DNA from 2 places in the Achromobacter sp. T5-5 genome. Region 2 is predicted to be linked to the other one. Evidence: riboswitches for the same ligand, from Rfam matches in the RefSeq annotation. Region 2 holds a riboswitch; the other holds the start of a gene.
The links. Region 2 has a riboswitch for thiamine pyrophosphate ahead of ACZ50Q_RS18180 (sodium:solute symporter family protein). Riboswitches for the same ligand answer to the same signal wherever they lie in the genome.

Region 1 (3,848 bases), 1.3 Mb from region 2:
CGCCCAATTCCGCGCGCAATTCGTCAGGCGAGGTGCCGGACCGCCCGGGCGCGCCCTTTTCGTTCAGCGAGCGTGCCGTGGCCCGGTCCTTGCGCCGGGTCACCAGCCCGGCCTTCTCGGGCATATTGACCTCGACGACGCGCGAAGCCGCCGTTGCGTCGGCTGGCCTGCTGACGTCGATCTTCTGGTTGGACGGCCCGGCCACCAGAAATTTCGCCGAGGAGAATCCCTGGACCAGGGCGCCATTGAGGCTGGTCTCGATCTGGAAAAACCCTTTGGTCGGCCCCGCCAGGGCCCGCACGGGATGCCCATCGGGCAGATGGGCCACGACGTTGGCCTGCGGCGGGTCGCTGATGCGCGGTTCGCTGCGGACTCTGAGCATGCCGTCGGTGATGGCCACCTTCATGGGCGTGCCATCGCGCGTAACCGGGGAAGGGGCGGCGATCAACGCCTGGCCCGCTGCGGGCGTTTCCAGCAAGGGCGCGTCCGCGCCCGGATCCGGCACCGTGTGCGCTAGCCGGATGAGATCGAAGAGCGCCTGCCCGTAGTGCTTGCCGCCTTCGGGCTGGAACCCCTGTTCCAGGCCCTTGGATTCCTTGTAGCCCCCGGTGTTGTAGACAATGCCCACCGTCGCCAGGTCAAAGTCCGAAAGACTGGACCGGCCCTCGAAGCCCCGCTTCTTCAAGGCGAACTGCAGCACGCCCATCGCCCGCCTGAGCGACCCATCGAAGGTTGCCCATTGGCGCTCCAGGAAGTAGTCGGGCTCTCTCAGGAAATGCTGGATGTCCACCTGATACACCCCGAACGCATGACAGTACTTCTCGGGGTTGCCGGCGACTTTCTTGTAGGTGCCCCCCACGACGTTGGCCATGCTGACCAGCGCCTCGCGGCCCATATCGAACATGCGCTGTCCTTCAGGCTTGCTCAGCAATTCCGCCCGCGTCTTCGGAAACGCTCCCCGGCCGTCAAGCGTGTCGCCCACGCACAGCGCCATCACCTCATCGACCGAGGCGATCTGCCTCCGAGCAATGGGCCAGATTTCCCCGCTTTCCTGGCAGGCCAGCGCCGTGAGGAAATCGACAGTCAAGGGCGTGCCCTTTGTCGCCGCGGTCATCTTGCTGAAAAAGTTCGACTTGAACCAGGCGATATCGTCTTTCTTGACCATCCATGCTCTCCCCGAAGGCTGCGGCGAAAAACGGGCCACAAGCAATGCGCGTCGGCAACCTGAATCTGCATGGATGTTAGGGTCAGGGCGAGGAACGGCCATACCTCACATTGGGTATGGGCGCGCCGCATCGCGCCGGTCTGGACCGCCCTGAGCCGAGGGCGTGGACGTCCGATACAATTTATGACACACTCTGATATTTTTGGATACGCCTGCTTAAATCCGAGTACGGGCGGCTCGCAACCTCAGTCATCCATTGATATCCCGACCATGTATCGAACCCCGAAGAATGTGCTGAAAATGGCCGTTGCCTGCGGCGCCCTGCTTGCGGCAACGGGATGCGCCAATGTTCCGCTGGCGCCTGAAGAGAGCAACCAGAAGGCCAAGACCTTTGCGGCGCCTGACGAAGGCAAGTCCGGACTATTCGTTTATCGGGACAGCTACGTCGGCAAAGCGCTGAAGAAAGACGTGTATGTCGATGGAAACTGCATTGGCGAAACCGCCGACCGGGTTTTCTTCTACACCCAGGTCGAAGGCGACAAACCGCATAAGGTGTCGACCGAATCGGAGTTTTCCCCGAACGATCTCATGCTGACCATGGAGGCGGGCAAAAACTACTTCGTGCGGCAGTTCATCAAAATGGGCGTATTCGTCGGCGGGGCCGGCCTTGAACAAGTCCCGGAAGAAGAAGGAAAGCGCGTGATTTCCAAGCCAGAGGTCAAACTGGCCACCCAAGGTCAGTGCGGCTGATCATCAAGGCCTTTTGACCCAGCACACCGGCGCGCCCGGGTGCCTGGTTTGAAGCGGGAGCTTGACACCTCCCGCTCCCCCCCGGGAACATACCCTCCATTCACCCGGGGAGCTTCGCCAAGAAGCTGAGAATCCGTTGGCCTGCGCATGCAGGCAATGCACGGCGACCCGTCGAACCTGATCCAGACAACACTGGCGTAGGGATGGTGCGTGTCCCGCGGCGCGCGTCCCCTGCGCAAGGAACGCCCGGCATGACACCCAACGACCTTCACGCCCTCGCCCTCCCGTCCCAAACCCTCCTCGCCGCCGTGCGCCGCGACGCGCCGCTCGTGCAGTGCCTGACCAATTACGTCTCCATGAACTACGCGGCCAATGCCGTGCTGGCCATCGGCGCGTCGCCCGCCATGGTGCATGCCGAAGAGGAAGCGCCGGAATTCGCGCGCATCGCCGGCGCGCTGGTCATCAATATCGGCACCCTGTCATCGCCCTGGCTGCAAAGCATGCTGCTGACCGCGCAAGCCGCGAAAGCAGCGGGCACGCCCTGGGTGCTCGATCCCGTCGCCCATCACGCCACCGCGTTCCGGCGCGACGCCATCGCGCGGCTGCTCGACCTTGAACCCGCCATCATCCGCGGCAGTGCCTCGGAGATCATTGCGCTGGCGGGCGGCCGCAGCGCCGGCCGGGGCGTGGACGCCCGCGACGCCGTGGCGCAGGCCGAGGAGTCGGCCCGGGACATCGCCGCGCGCCGCCACACCGTGGTGGCGGTGACGGGCGAGGTCGACTACGTCACGGACGGCGCGCGCGCGGTGCGGATCGCGGGCGGTTCGCCGCTGATGCCGCGCGTGACCGCGACCGGCTGCGCATTGAGCGCGGTCGTCGGCGCTTTTGTCGCCGTGTCGCGCGACGATCCCTACGTTGCCGCCGTGGCCGCCCTCTCCTGCTTCGCCATCGCGGGCCAGCGCGCCGCCGTCCACGCGGAAGGACCGGGGTCGTTCGCATGGCGGTTCCTGGACGCGCTGGCGGCGCTGGAAGACGATTGCCTGACCCGCGAGTCGCCGCTGCGTTGATCTGACCCCGCGCATGTCACGCATGGGTCACACACTGTCCCCAAAATTCTTTCCTTCAACCTGGAGGAAAGACGGTGAAGCCACACCTACGCAAGATCTTTGCAGGGACGGCCAGCGTTGCGCTGGTCGTCGGCCTGTCCGCCTGCGGCGGCGATGACGATAACGACGACGCCGCCCCCGAGACACCGCCGCAGGCGAGCGTGCCGCAGGGCGCGACGCTCGACGTTGCGATCCTGGGCACCACCGACCTGCACGCCAACGTGCTGGGCTACGACTATTACAAGCTGGCCGAAGACAAAAGCTACGGCATGGACCGCACGGCCACGCTGATCGCCAATGCGCGCAAGCAGCATCCGAACACGCTGCTGTTCGACAACGGCGACACGGTGCAGGGCACCGCCCTGTCGGACTACCAGGCGCTGGTGTCGCCGGTGCAGTGTTCCGACATGATCGCGATCTACAAGCAGATGAAGCTGCTGTCGTACGACGCGGCCACGATGGGCAACCACGAGTTCAACTACGGCCTGCCCTTCCTGTCGCAGATCACCAATGTGGACTTCGGGCTGGACGGCATCCGCAAGGGCACGGCGCAGACCAACCCGACGGGCGCGAAGGACTGCGCGGCGCCGGCGTTCCCCTTCGTGTCCGCCAATGTGGTGTCGGCGGCGTCCAAGCAGCCGATCTTCAAGCCGTGGGTGCTGCTGGACAAGACCTTCCAGGCGACGGACGCCAGCGGCAAGGCCATCGACGTGCCGCTCAAGGTGGGCGTGATCGGCTTTGCGCCCCCGCCCATCATGCAGTGGGACAAGGCCAACCTTGAAGGCCACGTGGAAGTCACGGGCTGGAAGGAGACGGCGGCGCGCTAC
Region 2 (3,848 bases):
GGGCACGAAGGCATCGCGGCCCGCGGCGCGCACGCGCTGCTTGATGTCGCGGTAATAAGACTGCGCCGCGGCCAGGTCGTAGGCCACCGCGTAGATGGCTTCGGCGCGCCGCGCTGCCAGATCGCGGCCCTGGTCCGAGGCGCCGGCCTGGAACAGCACCGGGTGGCCCTGAGGCGGGCGCGGCACGGTCAGGGGGCCGTCGACCAGGAAATGCGCGCCATGGTGATGGATCTTGTGCAGGCGGTCGGGCACGCCATAGAAGCCCGCGCGATCAATGGCCAGCGCGTCGTCTTCCCAGGAATCGAACAGGCGCAGCGCGACGTCGACGAATTCCTCGGCGCGGGCGTAGCGCCAGTCGTGGCCCGGCATGGATTCGTAGCCGTGATTGCGCGCCTCGGCGTCGAACATCGACGTCACCACGTTCCAGCCCATGCGGCCGCCCGAGATGTGGTCCAGCGAGGCGACCATGCGCGCCGCGTGAAAGGGCGTGAAGAAGGTGCTGGAGACCGTGCTGATCAGGCCAATGTGCGTGGTGGCGCGTGCGATGGCCGCCATGGTGGTCAGCGGTTCCAGATACCAGCGCGGTCCATCGCCGATGTTGTCCATCGACTGCCCGTCGGCAAAGAAAATGGCGTCGAGCTTGCCGCGCTCGGCCGTGCGGGCCAGTTCCTCGTAGTAGCGGATGTCGCCCAGGCGCTCGGCCGCCGAGTCGGGGTGGCGCCAGGCCGCGCGGTGATGGCCGCAGCCGAAAATGAACAGGTTCAGGTGCATCATGGCGATCGGCTCGTCGGTTGCGTCGTCGGGGCGGCAGCGATGGCGGGGGCGTGGCGCCTGGGCGCCTGGGCGTTTTCCTGCCCGCCCTCGGGCGCCGCAAGCGGGCGAACTTAGCATAAAACCGCCAGGTGGGCGTGCGCCAGCGGCCACGCGCCCCGGGCGGGCCGCGTTGACATCGTCGCGCCGCTCTCCTAACCTTGCGGCAATTCCTGGGGGAGCTCTGTACGGGCTGAGATTCCGCGCCAACGCGGTAACCCTTTGAACCTGATCCGGGTAATGCCGGCGAAGGGAAGGACTCCGCAAGTCTCGCGCGCCCTCCCTGATTCCATTCATCATTCGGCCCTCCGCACGGCGGGCCGCCGCGTTGCGCGTCCGGCTCCAGGCCGTCCGCGGGAGGACCGACTTTCATGCTGACCCAAACCACCGCCCTGATGTGGCTGCTGCTGTTTTCCGGCGGCTTTGCCATCGCCAGCGTGCTCTATACGCGCCGCAAGCGCGGGACGCTGGAGGACTACATCGTGGCGCGCAATAGCCAGGGGTCCTTCGGCACGATCCTGACCCTGATGGCCTCCACATTGGGCGCCTGGATTCTCTTTTCGCCCGCCCAGGCGGCCACGTGGGGCGGGCTGGCGGCGGTCATCGGCTACGCGCTGGGATCGATGTCGCCGCGCCTGGTCATGATCCCGCTGGGACGGCGCATGCGCGAACTGATTCCGCACGGTCACACGCTGACCGAATTCCTGATGGCGCGCTACGGCCGGCCGATGTACGGGCTGGCGCTCTTCATCATGCTCTTTTACCTGTTCATCGCGCTGTCGGCCGAGATCACGGCCATCGCCAAGCTGGTTGCCATGCTGGCCCCCGTGCCGCTGTGGGCAACGGCCGCGATCGTGATGGGCACGACCTTGCTCTACACCACCTATGGCGGGCTGCGGTCGTCCATCTTCACCGATCAGGTGCAAATGATGATCATCGTGCCGTTGCTGGTGATCCTGTGCTTCTTCGGCTGGCAGGTGGCGGGGGGCGCCACGCCCACCATCGAGGCGCTGCAGGCCAAGGCCCCGCAATTGCTGGACCTGACCGATCCGGTCGGCGTGAAGGCGGGGCTGACGTTCTTCGTCGCCATCCTCCTGACCGGCATCTTCCACCAGGGCAACTGGCAGCGCATCTACGCCGCGCGCGATGCGCGCACCATGCGTAACGGCTTCCTGCTGGGCGGCGCGCTGGTGGCGCCGTTCATTTTCCTGATGGGCCTCTTTGGCCTGGCGTTCGTCGCGCTCGCGCCCGCGGGCGACAGTTCGATCGCGCTGTTCAGCGTCATCATGCCGAACGCCCCGGTCTGGTTCGTCATCGCCCTGATTCCCCTGGGGCTGGCCCTGGTCATGAGCACCGCCGATACCGCGATCAGCGCCGTGACGAGCATCATCGCGGTCGACCTGCGCCGCCTGATGCCCCATGCCCAGGGCGCGACCATGAAGCGCCTGGCGCGCTGGCTGGTGCTGCTGATGGCGATTCCCGTCATGATCGTGGCCTCGCAGGGCTACAGCGTGCTGTACCTGTTCCTGCTGGCCGACCTGCTGTGCTCGGCCGCCGCCTTCCCCGTCTTCTACGGCCTGTTCAGCCGCAAGCACGACGGCTTCACCGCCACGGCCGCCACGATCGCGGGCCTGATCGCCGGGCTGTTCTTCTTTCCCGCGCCGGGGGACAAGCCGGTATTCCTCTTGGAATCGTTCCTGCTGGCGGCATTTGTGCCGGTGGTGGTGACGGTATTGATCCGTCTGGTGCTGCGCGGGCGCAAGGAATTCGATTTCGCGACGCTGAGCGCGGCGGTGCGCAGGCTGGATCAGGACAGGGTCTAAAGGTCTGAGAAGTACGCGGCCCCGATGGGCCGCATAAAACAAAAAAGCCCTGGACCACAAGGTCCAAGGCTTTTCCGTCTGGAATTTGGTGGAGCGGAGGAGGATCGAACTCCCGACCTTCGCATTGCGAACGCGACGCTCTCCCAGCTGAGCTACCGCCCCAAATCAAGCAAGACCAGAAATATACAGGAATTCAGTAGGCCTGCGCAACACGTTCCGGCGCACCGCCGCGTCAGGCGAACTCGAGCGTCGCAATGACCGGCGCGTGGTCGGACGGCTGCTCGTTGCGGCGGGGTTCCTTGTCGATGACGCAGGCGACGCAGCGCTTGACCAGCGGGGCGGACAGCAGCACGTGGTCGATGCGCAGGCCGGCGTTGCGGCGGAAGGCGAATTGGCGGTAATCCCACCAGCTGAACGACTTTTCCGGCTGCTCGAACAGGCGGAACGAGTCGGTCAGACCCAGGTCCAGCAGGGAGCGCAGCGCCTGGCGCTCCGGCTCGGACACCAGGACCTGGCCTTCCCACTTCTCGGGGTTGTGCACGTCCTCGTCGGCCGGCGCGACGTTGTAGTCGCCCAGCACGGCAAGGCGCGGGAACTGCTTGATCTCGTCGGCCAGCCAGTTGCGCATGGCCTCGAACCATTCCAGCTTGTAGGTGTACTTGTCCGACCCGACCGACTGGCCATTGGGGCAATAGGCGCACACGACGCGCACGTCGCCCTCGGGGCTGGGGAAGGTCAGGGCCAGCACGCGCTGCTGGGCGTCTTCATAGCCGGGGATGTTGCGCACCATGGTCGTGCCGGGCACGCGCGAAATGATCGCGACGCCGTTGTAGGTCTTCTGGCCGGCCCAGACCGCGTGGTAGCCGGCTTCCTTGAACGCCGCTTCGGGGAACTTGTCGTCGGTGAGCTTGAGTTCCTGGATGCACAGCACGTCGACGGGGTTGGCGGCGAGCCAGTCAAGGACCTGTTGCAGGCGCACGTTCAGGGAGTTGACGTTCCAGGTGGCGAGTTTCATGTTGTTGGTAGACCGGTGATTATTGCGATTGTCGGCGCTGCCGTTCAAGGACCGGTCTAGCTGCACATCTGGCTACGATCCGGGGTACAGGCAGCCGGTGCGAAGGACAAGGCCAGATGATACCTGCTTACGATTGGAGCCCATGAAAGGCAAATCTATCGGACCACGCCTATTCACCTATTTGGACGAATAGCGCACCC

Region 1: another riboswitch for thiamine pyrophosphate. It lies ahead of thiM (hydroxyethylthiazole kinase); the one in region 2 lies ahead of ACZ50Q_RS18180 (sodium:solute symporter family protein).

Annotation. Positions count from the first base shown of each region.
Region 1 is NZ_AP027919.1:2,656,892-2,660,739, reverse strand. It holds gene ACZ50Q_RS12095 (hypothetical protein) at 1-1,165, opposite strand, end outside; gene ACZ50Q_RS12090 (DUF2846 domain-containing protein) at 1,349-1,915, shown strand; TPP riboswitch at 2,011-2,137, shown strand; gene thiM (hydroxyethylthiazole kinase) at 2,167-2,982, shown strand; gene ACZ50Q_RS12080 (5'-nucleotidase C-terminal domain-containing protein) at 3,057-3,848, shown strand, end outside.
Region 2 is NZ_AP027919.1:4,000,770-4,004,617, reverse strand. It holds gene ACZ50Q_RS18185 (LLM class flavin-dependent oxidoreductase) at 1-774, opposite strand, end outside; TPP riboswitch at 976-1,082, shown strand; gene ACZ50Q_RS18180 (sodium:solute symporter family protein) at 1,182-2,633, shown strand; tRNA gene ACZ50Q_RS18175 (tRNA-Ala) at 2,720-2,795, opposite strand; gene xth (exodeoxyribonuclease III) at 2,866-3,648, opposite strand.